DNA from 4 places in the Aminobacter sp. MET-1 genome. Region 3 is predicted to be linked to each of the others. Evidence: riboswitches for the same ligand, from Rfam matches in the RefSeq annotation. Region 3 holds a riboswitch; each other region holds the start of a gene.
What was found. Region 3 has a riboswitch for cobalamin ahead of NDO48_RS24220 (ABC transporter ATP-binding protein). Riboswitches for the same ligand answer to the same signal wherever they lie in the genome.

Region 1 (3,866 bases), on a different contig from region 3:
TGCCCTTGACGATGTAGTGCATGTGGATCTTGGTGAAGACCTTGGGCTCGGTCTCGGCGCGGTCGGCATCCATTTCCACCACCACGTCCTCGACCGCCTCGCGGCCTTTTTCAAGGATATGGACGACGTCATAGGCCGAGCAGCCGCCAGTGCCGAGCAGCACCAGTTCCATCGGGCTCGGGCCCGGCGTCCGGCCTTCCGTGCCATGCGAGGTGCCGAGAACCAGCTTATGTCCGCTGCCGGACTCGCCGACGAAGGTGCGATCCTCGACCCATTTCACACGTGCTTTCACGAAGACGTCCTTCCCAATCAAAAAATGCCAGCAGGCAACAACCACAGACTCTATCGTCAGCTAGCGCGGCGGATATCGATGCGCAAGGCACAGAGCGGTTACTCGTACGCTCAGTGCTTGAAGCAGTTTTCTCTGTGCCATCGCAGAAAGTGCGGATGAGGCCGATCCGACCCGCGCATCGGCACAAGCGCTCGCCCGGTACGATTGATAATCCCGCGAATGCCATCGGCGTCGTTCGCTTGTCGGGAAATCAGGATCTCAAGCTCATCCGACAGGCTGATGAGCCCTCTGTCAAACATCCAGTGCGCAGTGCCGGATAGCGCAATGCCATTGCTCACGACATCGGGACCGCTGGCTTCCACCGGTCGGATATGCGCAGCTTCGACCTCAGCGCGTCCCCCGCCGTTGATGAGTTTTAGTCCGGTGACCGCACAGCGCTCGTCATAGGCGCGCAACACCACCTGCCGGAAAACGCGATCGCGCACGATGCGCGAACTGAGAAATGACGTCCGCTCCCGGGCTTCTTCGAAAACGAACGGCGTCTGCTCCTCCGCGAAGCCGTCGACAGGCAATTCGGGGTCATTGCGCGGAAGTAGTGGCTCCGCCTGATCCAATCCGAGGCTGACGATCCGACCGAAGTCGCTCGGTGACAGTGCTCGAACAGCAGATTGCGCTCGCCCCGAGATAGCGCCGGCATCGTTCAAGAGACCGCGCTCAATCACGCCCGCGTCATTGGAGAACGGCACCGGTCTCGCGAAATCGAGATAGCTGCCAGGCTCGATGATCGCCAAGAACATACCTGGAACACTTGGATCGTTTATGACCTGCTGGACCCTGGCAACAGCAAAATACCCTTTGGTGTCAGCCACCTTGCGAGGTTCATAATAAATGATCCAGTCACCGACGCAGGCTTGAACTCTGCCGAAGTACTGCGAAGGAAATTGATAGCGCTCCGCCGGACTATCGTCGTAGATCGAATCCGACCTGTGAATGAAGACCCCATACCCCATAGGCCTTCCGTAGCGCGAACATCCGGGAATTGCGATCTGAAAATCTTCGAATTGTCGCAGGTTTTCTCAAAGATCAGCCAGAGGGGCATCTCGATTTCGCCGCTCGGAACTACCCGATAACAGGCGCATCGGGGCCCTGCAGCGAGGTCAACGCATAGGGGCGTCGTGCATACCTTTAGCTGCAGCCTCTTCACAACACCCCAAACATCACAGATGACAGCGCCGATTCATGGCTCCTGTTCAACAGAGTAGCCGGGCAAGCGATCGACAAAGAGGTCGCGCCAGTTGCCCCGTGGGGGCCTGCTTGTCCAGCTCAATGGACGTTTCTCGGTCCAGATGGACATTGCGTTGAGCATCATCCACGAATTCCTCAGCACCCACATATTGACCATCCCCGTTATTTGACCACTAAATATACAAGTCGTGGTTCTTCCGAGTCGATTTCGGCCCGGGAGCTAAGAGGGAAGTCGGTGCCTCGAAAGGGAATGCCGACGCTGCCCCCGCAACTGTAAGCAGTGAGCTTGCGTCGAATAACGCCACTGATGCGATCGCATCGGGAAGGCCGACGTAAGTAATGACCTGCGAGCCAGGAGACCTGCCGTGACGGATTGATCGAACCTCGGGCGGGGTGTCCCGGCGGTGCGCTTGCAGTCGCATGGCCGATGGCATTTTGCGTCCAGCAGCGTTCCCGGCAAGCCCCGTCCGCAACGCCACGGGGATAGAGATGCCGGCGACTTCGACACAGACCTCCAACGGGATCGCTGCGATCCCTGTTTCCAATCCTAGAAAAGACACGACGGTGGCAGAACCTGCCTATCGCGTCATCCGCCGCAATGGCGGAGTCACGCCCTTCGATCCGACCAAGATCACCGTGGCGCTGACCAAGGCCTTTCTTGCAGTCGAAGGCTCGGTTGCCGCCGGATCGCGCCGTGTCCATGACGTGGTAGAGGAACTCACCGAGCAGGTGTCGACTGCGCTGGCGCGCCGGGTCGGCGAAGGCCGCACCTTCCACATCGAGGACGTGCAGGATCAGGTAGAGCTCGCATTGATGCGCGGCGGTCATCACAAGGTGGCCCGCGCCTATGTGCTCTATCGAGAAGAGCGCGCCAAGGAGCGGCAGGCCGAGAAGGAGATCGCGGCGCTGCCCTCTCCCTCGCTTCAGGTCCGGCTCGACGACGGAACTCTTACCCCGCTCGACGATATCAGGCTGTCGCACATCGTCGAGGACGCCTGCCAGGGACTGGAGGCGGTAGCGGCAGCGCCCATTCTCACCGAGGCTCGGCGCAATCTCTATGATGGCATCACGCTGGACGAACTGTCGCTGGCACCGATCCTCGCAGCGCGCACTCTGGTCGAGCAGGAACCGAACTACGCCTTCGTCTCGGCGCGGCTGCTGCTGGATCGCCTGCGGCGCGAGGCGCTGAGCTTCGTGTCCGGCCGCCCCGAGCAGGCTACGCAGGACCAGATGGCCGAGCGCTATCCCTCCTACTTCGGTGAGTTCGTGGCCGCCGGCATCGAGGCCCATCTGATCGACCCTGAGCTCGGCCGTTTCGATCTCGTCCGGCTGGGCGCAGCCCTCAAGCCCGAGCGTGACCTGCTGTTCCAGTACCTGGGCCTGCAGACGCTTTACGACCGCTACTTCCTGTACACCAGGGGCAAGCGTATCGAGCTGCCGCAGGCTTTCTTCATGCGCGTCGCCATGGGGCTGGCGATCAGGGAGATCGACCGCGATGCCAAGGCAATCGAATTCTACGACCTTCTGTCCTCCTTCGACTTCATGGCCTCGACCCCTACCCTGTTCAACTCGGGCACGCTCAGGCCTCAGCTGTCGTCCTGCTTCCTCACCACCATCGGCGACGATCTCGACGCGATTTTCAAGGGCATCAAGGACAACGCCCTGCTCGCCAAATATTCCGGCGGACTCGGCAATGACTGGACCCCGGTGCGCGGCCTCGGCGCCCACATCAAAGGCACCAATGGCGAGAGCCAGGGCGTCGTGCCCTTCCTCAAGGTTGCCAACGACACGGCCATCGCCGTCAACCAGGGCGGCAAGCGCAAGGGTGCGGTCTGCGCCTATCTGGAGACCTGGCACATCGACATCGAGGAGTTCCTCGACCTCAGGAAGAACACAGGCGACGACCGTCGCCGCACCCATGACATGAACACCGCCAAGTGGGTGCCCGACCTGTTCATGGAGCGCGTCGAGGCGGATGCGGAATGGACGCTGTTCTCGCCGGACGAGACCGCCGACCTGCACGACCTCTACGGCAAACCGTTCCGCACGGCCTACGAAGCCTATGAGGCCAAGGCGGCAAGCGGCGGCATCAAGGTTCACCGCAAGGTTCGTGCCGTCGATCTGTGGCGCAGGATCCTGACCATGCTGTTCGAGACAGGGCATCCCTGGGTGACGTTCAAGGATCCCTGCAACATCCGCTCGCCACAGGGCCATGTCGGCGTGGTGCATTCGTCGAACCTCTGCACCGAAATCACGCTCAACACGTCGAAGGACGAGGTCGCGGTCTGCAATCTCGGCTCGGTCAACCTCGCCAACCACGTGACAGACA
Region 2 (3,866 bases), on a different contig from region 3:
CGACCAGGATCCTGCAGACCGCGCGCGAGCAGAATGTCGACATCATCGGCCTGTCCGGCCTCATCACGCCCTCGCTCGACGAAATGGCCCATGTCGCCGCCGAAATGGAGCGCGAGGGTTTCGACATCCCGCTGCTGATCGGCGGCGCCACCACCAGCCGCGTCCACACGGCAGTGAAGATCCACCCGCGCTATGCCAGCGGCCAGGCTGTCTATGTCACCGACGCCAGCCGCGCCGTGGGCGTGGTGTCGAGCCTGCTCTCGCCGGAGGCGAAGGCCGGCTATGTCGAGGGCATCCAGGCCGAATATGTGAAGGTCGCCGAGGCGCATGAGCGCTCCGAGCGCGAGAAGCAGCGCCTGCCGCTGGCCCGCGCTCGCGCCAATGCGCAGAAGGTCGACTGGGCCGGCTACACGCCGCCGAAGCCGAGCTTCCTCGGCACAAAGGTGTTCGAAAGCTGGGAGCTCGCCGAACTCGCCCGCTACATCGACTGGACGCCCTTCTTCCAGACCTGGGAGCTCAAGGGCCGCTATCCCAAGATCCTCGAGGACGAGAAGCAGGGCGCGGCCGCACGTCAGCTGTTCGAAGACGCCCAGGCGATGCTGAAAAAGGTCATCGACGAGAAATGGTTCGCGCCCAAGGCCGTGATCGGCTTCTGGCCGGCCAACACAATCGGCGACGACATCAGGCTGTTCGCCGACGATACCCGCCAGAGCGAGCTCGCGACCCTCTTCACGCTGCGCCAGCAGCTGACCAAGCGCGACGGCCGGCCCAATGTGGCGCTGTCCGACTTCGTCGCTCCATCCGACAGCGGCAAAGCCGATTATGTCGGCGGCTTCGTGGTGACGGCGGGCATCGAAGAAGTGGCGATCGCCGAGCGCTTCGAGCGCGCCAATGACGACTACTCCTCGATCCTGGTCAAGGCGCTGGCCGACCGTTTTGCCGAGGCTTTTGCCGAATGCCTGCATGAGCGCGTCCGCAAGGAATTCTGGGGCTATGCCAAGGATGAGAAGCTGACCAGTGACGAGCTGGTCGGCGAGGCTTATGCCGGCATCCGCCCGGCGCCCGGCTATCCGGCCCAACCCGACCATACCGAAAAGACGACGCTGTTCCGCCTGCTCGACGCCGAGAAAACCGCTGGCGTGACCCTGACCGAAAGCATGGCCATGTGGCCCGGCTCGTCTGTCTCGGGCCTCTATCTGTCGCACCCCGAGAGCTATTACTTCGGCGTCGCCAAGGTCGAGCGCGATCAAGTCAAGGACTATGCGGAGCGCAAGGGCATGTCGCTCCAGGAAGCAGAGCGCTGGCTGGCGCCGATCCTCAACTACCTGCCGACGGCCTTCTCCGAGGCGGCTGAATAGTTGCCGGCTTCGCGGCTTGCGCGCTTGACCGGCGCGCCACTATAGCGTGCCGCACGGTTATGGTTCTCCCGCCTCTGGGCGGGAGCTAAGAGGGAATTCGTAGAAGCCGAAGCTGCCCCGCAACTGTAAGCGGCGAGCCACATTGCCCACCGCGTCACTGGCATGAAGCCGGGAAGATAGGCGGTGAAGCGACGACCTGCGAGCCAGGAGACCTGCCTGACCAAGTGAGGTTCCGTGGGCGGAGTGTACCACAGGGACGCGGTTGAATCGGTTGCCGTTCCGGCGCCGTTCGGCCTGCGTTACCGCACTCCCGCTCCGGCTGGTCAGGGATTGCAGGTGTCGAACTCAACCGAAAACAACTCCGCGCCACAACCGCATGTGCTGCTCGTCGCAAAGTCCGCCTTTGCCGCAGCACCCCACAAGCAGATGCAGCAACTTACCGACCTTGCAGCCGCGCTGCCCGGCGTCGCCGGCGCCAGCTTCGGCTTCACCGAGCAAGGCACGCCGTCACTGCGCGAGGTCCTTGGCTCGCTGCGGGCAGCCGGCGCCTCCGACGTCCTGATCCTGCCGCTGATGCTGCCCATCGAGCCGAGCTTCACCGCCTGGCTCACCAAGTCGCTGCGCCGCAGGCAGACGCTGCGCCCGCCCTTCCCCGCCGAGTCCAGCTAGATTCATAGAAACTGCGCGCCGACAGAAAGCCGGCTAATCACTCGATCGAAATGAAAGGCGGAGGCATGCCCCTTTCGCAGTCTCTATAACCGCGACCTGCCCCCCGTGCAGCGCCATGATCTCGCGCACCAGGTTGAGTCCCAGCCCGGCGCCGCGCCCATCGGGCTTGAGGCGGTTGAACGGTTCGAAGATCGCCTTGCGCTGATCGGCCGCGATGCCCTGCCCCTCGTCGCAGACCTCGACGAAGCCGGCGGCACCCACACGTACTGTGATAACGCCCTGGCGTCCGCCATGATCGATGGCATTTTGCACCAGATTGGTCAGCGCCCGTTCGAGCGATGTCTGGTCACCCTCTACCGGAACTGTCTCCACCTCGGGCTCGAACGACATGTCGTAACCCGCCGCGAGCGCCAGCGGCCCGAGATCGAACACCACCTGCTTGGCCATGGCGACGAGATTGACGGGTGCAAACCGGTTCCCCTTCTGGTCGAGCCGTTGCAGATCGAGCAGCTGCCCGGCGAGCGTGGTCAGCCGCGCCGCATCCTCGAGCAGCTCCCTCTTGTCCGCGCCTGCCGGCAGCGCCGAGACACGCGCGTTCAGGATGGCGATGGGCGTGCGCAATTCATGCGCGGCCTGGGCGAGGAAGTGCTGATGGCGCTCGTACCCCGCATCGAGACGCCGGAGCGCATCATTGACGGCGCTGACAAGCGGACCGATTTCGACCGGCACCTCGTTCACCGGCAGCTGCACACCGCGCTTGTCGAACTCGATGCGCGTGGCCTGCGACACCGTCTGCCCCAGGCCCGCCAGCGAGCGGCGCACGACAAGCGGTGTGGCAACCATCGTCGCCAGCGCCATGAGAACGATCACCGGCAAGATCACCGAAATGAACCCACCCGAGACACCCGCAAGCAAACGCCGGACGGACATCCGGCCTTGCGTGCCGGTCAGGATCTGCACCTTGCCGGCAGCGGTATCGGTCCATTTGACGATCGCGTCGGGCTTGGCTTCGTCGCCGAGCGGATGGCCCAGCCGCGCGTCGTTCAGCTGCTCGATGATACCGGCGACGGGCGCATAGACAGGTGGTATCGTGCCTTCGCTCAAGCGGTGTCCCGTCTTGTCGCGCATGACGAACCACAGGCCAGGTGCATGCGTCCTGAGCCGCGCCAGTTCCGATGTCGGCGCAAGGGCGAGCCTGCCATTGGCGTCCCGCACCACGGCATCCGCAAGCACATCGAGGCTGCCGCCCTCATAATCGTCGACGAGATAGCCTGTGCCCCACAGTGCAGCGACGATCAACACCAGGAACGCCGCGATCATGGCCGCCTGCAGCGTCACCATTCGGCTGACCAGAAGCCACTTGAGCGACGGCGGCCTTGTTGCCATCACGGCGTCTCGCGCAACAGATAGCCGACGCCGCGAATGCCGCTGATGACGACGCCAGCATCGGCGTCCACCAGCTTGCGACGAACCCTGGAGATATGGGTGTCGAGCGCATTCGACTCGATGTCGTCGTTCATGCCGAAGACCGCTTCCATCAGCGTTTCGCGCAGCACCATGCGGCCCATACGCCGCATCAGCGCCTCGAGCACCAGCAATTCCCGCCGGGGCATGCGCAGGTGAATGCCTCCGACATGCGCTTCGCGATGGGTGAAGTCGAACGATATGCGGCCGACATTGGCGACGTCGGGCTGCAGGTTGACCGGCCGCCGCATGATGGCCCTCAGTCGCGCCAGCAGCTCCTCGAAGGCAAAAGGCTTGCCGAGATAATCGTCGGCCCCGCTGTCCAGGCCGGCAACCCGGTCGATCAGATCGCCCTTTGCCGTCAGCACCAGCACC
Region 3 (3,866 bases):
GGCAACCTGCTCTGCGCCGTAGCTCCCACCTACTGGACGCTGATGGCGGCGCGCGTCATCACCGCGCTTGGCCACGGTGCCTTCTTCGGCATCGGCTCGGTCGTGGCGGCAAGCCTTGTGCCTGCCAACAAGCGCGCCAGCGCCATCGCCCTGATGTTCGCCGGCCTGACGCTCGCCAACATTTTGGGCGTGCCCGGCGGCACCGCGCTCGGCGAGGCCTTCGGCTGGCGCATGACCTTCTACGCCGTCGTCGTCATCGGCCTGATCTCGGTCGCGGCCATCGCCTTCATGGTGCCGGCCGGTGTCGCCCCTCCCGGCAAGGGCGGCGTGGCGGGCGAGGTCAAGGTGCTGGGCAAGCTGCAGGTCTGGCTCGCCATGATCATCTCGGCCTTGGCATCGGGCAGCCTGTTTGCCGTCTTCACCTACATCAAGCCGATCCTGACCGACGTCACCGGTCTGTCGGTTGAATCAGTCACCTGGATCCTGCTTTTGTTCGGCGGCGGCATGACTATCGGCAACATCATCGGCGGCAAGCTGGCAGACTGGAAGCTGATGCCGACGGCCATCGGCGCACTGGTGGTGATGGCGGCGATCCACGTCGCCTTTGCCGAACTCAGCACTTCGGCGCCGGCGGCGATCCTGCTCGTCTTCATGTGGGGCGTCATCACCTTCGTCATCGTGCCGCCGATGCAGATGCGCGTCGTCGAAACCGCATCCGAAGCGCCGAACCTCGCCGCCACCCTCAACCAGGGCGCCTTCAATGCCGGCAATGCCGCCGGCGCCTGGGTCGGCGGTGCGGCAATTTCGATGGGCGTAAGCTATGCCGACCTGCCGCTCGTCGGCGCCGCCATCGCGCTCTCCGCCTTCGGCGTCGCCGTGTTTTCCTTCGCCATCGAGCGCCGTGACGCAATTCAGCAGGCGGCATGACGCTTTAGCGATTGTCAGCATCCCGTCGCTGCTGTAGCGACGACAGTGATGGTTCCTGCCGTCTCCAGGCGGCAGGTTAAATGGGAACACGGTGAGACGTCCTCGACGCGAAACCGTGGCTGCCCCCGCAACTGTGAGCGGATAGCAATTCGGAAAACTGCCACTGGTCGTCAGGCCGGGAAGGCTCCGAGGCGCGATCACCCGCAAGCCAGGAGACCTGCCATCATCCGATTAACTCAACCGGCCGGGGTGTGCCGCGGAGATGATGATGGTTGCGACTGCCCTTTTCGGTACCGGCGCGCTGACCGGATCGTTCTGCCTGCTCCGCCTGATCGCGGAGACAGGGCATGCTCGATCGCGTCCACGCCGCTAGCCGCCTTGTCGGCTCGACCCCGGCACTTCTCGAACTCGACGGCGTAAGCTGGGGGCCGCGCGCTTCCAGGCCCATCCTCGAACCGGTGACGTTGTCGGTCGCGCCTGGCGAGTTGCTGGCCATCGTCGGCCCCAATGGCGCCGGCAAGTCGAGCCTGCTGCGCTGCCTCTACCGCTACCACAAGCCGGTTACGGGCACTGTCCGGCTCGACGGCGCCGACATCTGGAAAATGAGGCCGCGCGATTGCGCCCGCCGCATCGCAACCGTGCTGCAGGAAAGCGCCTCCGACTTCGGCCTGACGGTCGCCGAGATCGTCGAGCTTGGCCTGACACCGCATGCGGCCGGCTTCGGCACCAACGGTGACGACTACGAAAAAGTCGAGGCCGCTCTTGCCCTGCTCAGCCTGACCGCCCTTGCTGCGCGCGATTTCAACTCGCTGTCCGGCGGCGAAAAGCAGCGCGTCATGATTGCCCGTGCGCTGGTGCAGCGGCCCGATCTTCTGATCCTCGACGAGCCGACCAACCATTTGGACATCCGCCACCAGCTCGAGGTGCTGGAACTGCTCGGCACTCTCGGCTGCACCGTCATCGTCTCGCTGCACGATCTGGCGCTCGCCTCCGCCCATGCCGACCGCGTGCTGGTGATGGATGGCGGCCACGCGGTCGCCTGCGGCAAACCTGCCGAGATCCTGACGCCCGAGCGCATCCGCCGGAGCTTTGCCGTCGGCGCCACCCTCGACGACCATCCCGTCACCGGCCGCCCGCGCTTTTCCTTCCATCTCGAACGCTGACAAACCAAAGGAGCCCCAATGCGCCTGCCCCTCATCGCCGCCGCCCTGTTCGCCACCTGCGCCTCCTCAATGGCCAGCGGCTTCCCCGTCACCGTCAAGAGCTGCAACCGCGACGTGACCTTCGAAGCCGCGCCCAAGCGCGCCGTCTCGCACGACGTCAACCTGACCGAAATGATGCTGGCGCTCGGCCTCGCCGACCGCATGGTCGGCTATTCCGGCATATCGGGCTGGAAGACGCTGGACGAAAACCTGCGCAAGGGTGTGGGCGAACTGCCCGAGCTCGCGCCGAAATACGTCACCAAGGAAGTGCTGCTCGGCGTCGACACCGATCTGTTCTTCGCCGGCTGGAATTACGGCATGAAGGTTGGCGGCGACGTGACCCCCGAGACGCTCGCGCCCTTCAACATCGCGGTCTACGAGCTGACCGAGAGCTGCATCCACATCATGAAGAAGGACAAGTCATCGCTTCAGGACATGTATGCCGACCTGCTCAATCTCGGCGCGATCTTCGGCGTGCGCGAGAAGGCCGATGCGCTGGTATCCGGCTACGAGAAGGAGCTCGCCAACTTCCAGGCGACGCTGCCCAAGCTCGACAAGCCGGTGAACGTGTTCCTCTACGATTCCGGTGAGCAGAAGCCCTTTACCGCCGGTCGTTACGCCATGCCGACGGCAATCATCGAGGCTGCCGGCGGCAGGAACATCGCCGACGACGTCGAGTCGAGCTGGGCCGAGATCGGCTGGGAGCCTGTCATCGAGCGCAACCCCGACATGGTGGTGATCGTCAACTATGGCGAAGTGACCGCAGAGCAGAAGATCGAGTTCATGCGCACCAACCCGGCCTTCAAGGACATCGCAGCGGTGAAGAACAACCGCTTCTTCGTGCTCGAATACAACGAGGCGACGCCGGGACCGCGCAACATCGCAGCGATCAAGCGACTGGCCGCCGCGATGCGGGCCGGCTGACCGTGTCGCACCGCCACCTCGTCGTAGGGCCGCGACATGTCCTGATCCATGCCATGCCGGCCCTGATCCCGGGGCTGGTGGTCGTGCTCGTCATCGCCATGGTCATCGCCGTCGGCGTCGGCCCGGTGGCGATTCCGCTCGAGACCGTGTGGGGCGTGATCGCCAACAAGCTGATGCCTGGCAGCGTCGAGGTGGTCTGGTCGAGCGGCCGCGAAAACATCGTCTGGGACGTGCGCGCGCCGCGCGTCATCCTGGGAGCTGTCGTCGGCGCATCGCTGGCACTGGTCGGAGCGGCACTGCAATCGGTGACGCGCAACCCGCTTGCCGACCCGCATCTGCTGGGCATTTCGTCGGGCGCGGCCTTCGGCGCCATCATGGCGCTGATCCATGTCGGCATGGTGTTCGGCACGGCAACCGTGCCGGTCTTCGCCTTTGCCGGCGCAATGGCAGCGACGGCGCTGGTGCTGGCGATCGCCAACCTGACGCGGGTGCAGTCTGCCGGGCAGCTGATCCTTGCCGGCGTGGCGGTGAGTTTCATCATCTCCGCCGCTGCCAACCTGTCGATCTTCATCGGCGACCCAAAGGCCGCCCATGTGGCGATCTTCTGGATGCTCGGCGGCCTCGGCCTGGCGCAATGGAGCCACCTGCCCTACCCGCTCATCGCCCTGCTGCTTGGCGGCGCCTGGCTGCTGATGCAGACCCGCAACCTCAACGCCATGACGCTCGGCGACGAGAGCGCGACTGCGCTCGGCATCCCGGCTCGTCGCTTCCGGCTCAAGGTCTTCGTCGTCTGCGCACTGCTGACCGGCTGTG
Region 4 (3,866 bases), on a different contig from region 3:
AGATGGTCGGCATCGCCGAACAGTACCAGTACATACTGCGCGACGAGAGCATCCACCTCAACTTCGGCATCGACGTGATCAACCAGATCAAGCTGGAGAACCCGCATCTGTGGACCCGCGCCTTCCAGGAGGAAGTCCGCAGCATGGTCAAGGATGCGGCAGACCTCGAGGCAGCCTATGGGCGAGACACGATGCCTCGCGGCTTCCTTGGGCTCAATGCTGCGCTCTGCGAGCAGTACATGCACTTCATCGCCAACCGCCGCTGCGCCCAGCTCGGTCTCGCGCCGGTCTTCGCTGAAACCGACAATCCGTTCCCGTGGATGTCGGAGGCCATGGATCTCAAGAAGGAAAAGAACTTCTTCGAGACCCGCGTCATCGAATACCAGAACGGCGGAGCGCTGGCATGGGACTGACGCTCGGACGCCGGCAAACGGCACGGACCGCAAAACCGCTTCCGCAACCCGAGGAGGTCCTGATAGCCTGGTTGATGGCGCAGCCTGACGGCAGCGACCTGACAGCTGCGGTCAACATGGAGATCCGTCGTCTTGACGGCTATCGCGGCCCGCATCCCGGCCCCAACCGCTTGAAAGAGCTGTTTATCGAACTCGGTCGGGAACTGGCGGTCTCCCACATTTCCGGGAGGCTCCAATGAGAAGGAAGGTGCTGATCATCGGCATCGGTGCGGGCAATCCCGACTTCGTCACCGTTCAGGCGGTGAACGCCATGAACAAGGTCGATGTGTTTTTCATCCCGAACAAGGGCATCGGCAAGCAGGAGCTTGCCCGTGTCCGGCGTGAGATCCTTGAGCGTCACGTGCGGGACCGCCCCTTCCGAACCGTAGAGTTCAAGACACCCGAACGGCGCGCCGGCGACGACTACGAGCAGCTGGTGTCCGACTGGCATGAAGAGGTCGAGGCGACATACGGCAAGCTGGTCATGGAGGAACTGGACGCGTCGCAGACCGGGGCATTCCTGGTCTGGGGCGATCCGACCCTCTACGACAGCACCATGCGCATCCTCGATCGCCTCAAGGACCGCGGTGATTTCGAACTCGACTATGAGGTCCTTCCCGGCATCAGCAGCATTCAGGCGCTGGCGGCCCAGCACAAAGTCGCCTTGTGCGACATCGGGCGCTCGATCCTGATCTCGACCGGGCGTAGCATGGGCGAAGGTTTTCCCAACAATGCCGACAGCGTGGTCATCATGCTCAATGCCGAGAAGACGTTGCGGCAAGCCGACGGCGATCTCGATGTCTATTGGGGCGCCTATGTCGGCATGCCGGAAGAGGTTCTCATCTCGGGCAAGCTCAAAGAGGTGATCGACGACATCGAGCGTGTCCGCAACGAAGCGCGTCGCGCCAACGGATGGATCATGGACGCAGTGCTTGTGAAGCCAGCAAGCACCTGACGGCAACATGGCCGCTGTCGTCTTTGCATTCCGCCGATGTCGCTTTCGCGGCTTTGTCAGCGATGCTTCCGTGATCTGATCAAGATGTTCAAGGTGCCCGCCGGCGAAGTGGTCTGCGGGATAATTGGGAAGCCGGTTAGATCCCGGCGCTGCCCCCGCAACGGTAGCGAAGCTTGACGTCTCGACGGGAGAACCACTGGGCAAATGCCTGGGAAGGTGTCGGGACAGTCCTCAACAAAGGACAGCTTCGGAGCCCGGAAACCAGCCTCGAATTCTTTCAACCGACTGATCGCGGTGGGCGGTCAAGAGGCAGAGCGTCCGGGCATTTGAACCCGCGCGATCTTCCCCTCCATACCACCAGTTCAGTCCTTGTACCGCTAGCGAGGACGGACATGGACACGCGCAATGAAATGCTGAAACTCATCCGCGAACGGCGCGATGGCTTCAGCCTGCAGCAACCCTTCTACATCGACCCGGAGTTCTACAAGCTCGACCTCGAACTGATCTGGTATCGAGACTGGCTGTTCGTCGGCCACGACTGCGAGGTCGCCAAAGCCGGAAGCTTCTTCACCGTCCAGATAGGCGACTATCCAGTCGTCATCGTACGCGGACGCGATGGTCAAATCCGCGCCTTCCACAACTCCTGCCGCCATCGCGGCAGCCGCGTCTGCACCACGGAAAAAGGAACGTCGGCGCGACTGGTCTGCCCTTACCACCAATGGACCTACGACCTCGACGGCAAGCTGGTCTTCGCCCGCCAGATGGCAGAGAACTTCAACAAGGAGGACTTCGGGTTGAAGCCCGTCGCCTGCGAAAGCGTCGGTGGCTACATCTTCATCTGCCTGGCCAAGGAGCCGGCCGACTTCCGCCCGTTCCGGTCACTGATGGAGCCGTACTTCGCTCCCCACAATCTGGTCGATGCCAAGGTCGCTTTCGAAGCCACCATCGTCGAGAAGGGCAACTGGAAGCTGGTCTGGGAGAACAACAGGGAGTGCTATCACTGCGCGGCCAACCATCCTGAGCTGTGCAAGACCTTCCCCGAAGCTCCAACCGTCACCGGGGTTAACGGCGCCGAAAGCGATCCCGACATGCTTGCGCATTGGTCGCACTGCGAGGCGGCAGGGCTGCCCTCGCGCTTTCGAATAGACGACGAAGGACAATACCGCGCCACCCGCGCCCCGCTTCTCGGCAAGGCCGTCAGCTACACGACTACGGGCAGGCGTGCCGTGCGCAAGAACCTGTCCGACCAGGTCGCGGCCGACCGCATCGGCACGCTGTTGCTCTACCACTATCCGACGACCTGGAACCATGTTCTAGGCGATCATGCCGTCACCTTCCGCGTATTGCCGATCAGCACAACGGAAACGGCAGTCACCACCAAATGGCTGGTGCATAAGGACGCGGTCGAAGGTGTCGATTACGACTTGAAGGAGTTGACCCATGTCTGGACCGAGACCAACGACGAGGACCGCCGCATCGTCGAGGAGAACGCCTTCGGCATCAGGTCGCCGGCCTATGAGCCCGGGCCATATTCCGAACATCACGAAGGCGGCGTGATCCAGTTCGTCGACTGGTATGCGCGCTTCATCGAACCACGGCTCGCCGACGGGCAAAAGCCCGCCCTGCGCAGCGTCGCCAGAGGGAGTAGGTCATGAATGCCATGAGCGACCCCGCCCTCTATCGCCACCTCGACGAGATGACCCCGTGGAATGATCGCCTCCAGGTGCTGGAGGTGATCGGTGTGGTGGATGAAGCACCTGATGTGAAGACTTTCGCCTTCCGTTCGGATGCACAGACCTGGTTTCGCTACAAGCCGGGCCAGTTCGTGACGCTGGAACTGCCGACACCGGACGGTCCGCTCTTGCGGACCTACACGCTGTCGTCGTCGCCATCGCGACCGTTCTCCATCGCCGTCACCGTCAAGGCGCAGGCAGGCAGTACAGGCACGCGCTGGATGTTCGACAACCTCGTCCCGGGCTCGCGCCTCAAGGCGTTTGGTCCGGTCGGGAACTTCTCTCACCACAACCATCCGGCGGCAAAATACCTGTTCATCTCGGCCGGCTCCGGCATCACGCCGATGATGTCGATGCTGCGCTGGCTCAACGACTGCGCCCCATGGACCGACGTTGCCTTCGTCAACTGCGCCCGCTCGCCCGACGAGATCATCTTCCGCAAGGAACTCGAACTCCTGGGCAGCCGCATGCCGGGCCTGTCGCTCGGATTCATGATCGAAGAGCGGTCGAGCCGCGAGAGCTGGTTCGGCCATATGGGGCGGATCGATGCCATCAGGCTACCGCTGCTCGCGCCAGACTTCCGCGATCGCGAGATCTTCTGCTGCGGACCCGACCCGTTCATGCGTGCAGTGCGCGACATGTTGCAAGCGGCGGGCTTCGACATGGCGCACTATCACCAGGAAAGCTTCGGCACGCCTGTCGCCGAAGTGTCGCCGATCACCACCG

Region 1: linked by a shared signal. The riboswitch ahead of NDO48_RS13435 (ribonucleoside-diphosphate reductase subunit alpha) and the one ahead of NDO48_RS24220 (ABC transporter ATP-binding protein) in region 3 are both predicted to bind cobalamin.
Region 2: linked by a shared signal. The riboswitch ahead of NDO48_RS07315 (CbiX/SirB N-terminal domain-containing protein) and the one ahead of NDO48_RS24220 (ABC transporter ATP-binding protein) in region 3 are both predicted to bind cobalamin.
Region 4: linked by a shared signal. The riboswitch ahead of NDO48_RS13415 (aromatic ring-hydroxylating oxygenase subunit alpha) and the one ahead of NDO48_RS24220 (ABC transporter ATP-binding protein) in region 3 are both predicted to bind cobalamin.

The regions. Positions count from the first base shown of each region.
Region 1 covers NZ_JAMSHL010000008.1:56,908-60,773, reverse strand. Annotated here, with positions in the region: gene NDO48_RS13445 (OsmC family protein) at 1-292, opposite strand, end outside; gene NDO48_RS13440 (HNH endonuclease) at 403-1,302, opposite strand; cobalamin riboswitch at 1,710-1,920, shown strand; gene NDO48_RS13435 (ribonucleoside-diphosphate reductase subunit alpha) at 2,027-3,866, shown strand, end outside.
Region 2 covers NZ_JAMSHL010000004.1:100,913-104,778, reverse strand. Annotated here, with positions in the region: gene metH (methionine synthase) at 1-1,358, shown strand, start outside; cobalamin riboswitch at 1,402-1,593, shown strand; gene NDO48_RS07315 (CbiX/SirB N-terminal domain-containing protein) at 1,695-2,027, shown strand; gene NDO48_RS07310 (sensor histidine kinase) at 2,061-3,413, opposite strand; gene NDO48_RS07305 (response regulator transcription factor) at 3,413-3,866, opposite strand, start outside.
Region 3 covers NZ_JAMSHL010000023.1:12,730-16,595, forward strand. Annotated here, with positions in the region: gene NDO48_RS24215 (MFS transporter) at 1-927, shown strand, start outside; cobalamin riboswitch at 960-1,167, shown strand; gene NDO48_RS24220 (ABC transporter ATP-binding protein) at 1,275-2,090, shown strand; gene NDO48_RS24225 (ABC transporter substrate-binding protein) at 2,109-3,053, shown strand; gene NDO48_RS24230 (FecCD family ABC transporter permease) at 3,107-3,866, shown strand, end outside.
Region 4 covers NZ_JAMSHL010000008.1:51,258-55,123, reverse strand. Annotated here, with positions in the region: gene NDO48_RS13430 (ribonucleotide-diphosphate reductase subunit beta) at 1-413, shown strand, start outside; gene NDO48_RS13425 (hypothetical protein) at 404-652, shown strand; gene cobF (precorrin-6A synthase (deacetylating)) at 649-1,407, shown strand; cobalamin riboswitch at 1,482-1,692, shown strand; gene NDO48_RS13415 (aromatic ring-hydroxylating oxygenase subunit alpha) at 1,800-3,062, shown strand; gene NDO48_RS13410 (2Fe-2S iron-sulfur cluster-binding protein) at 3,068-3,866, shown strand, end outside.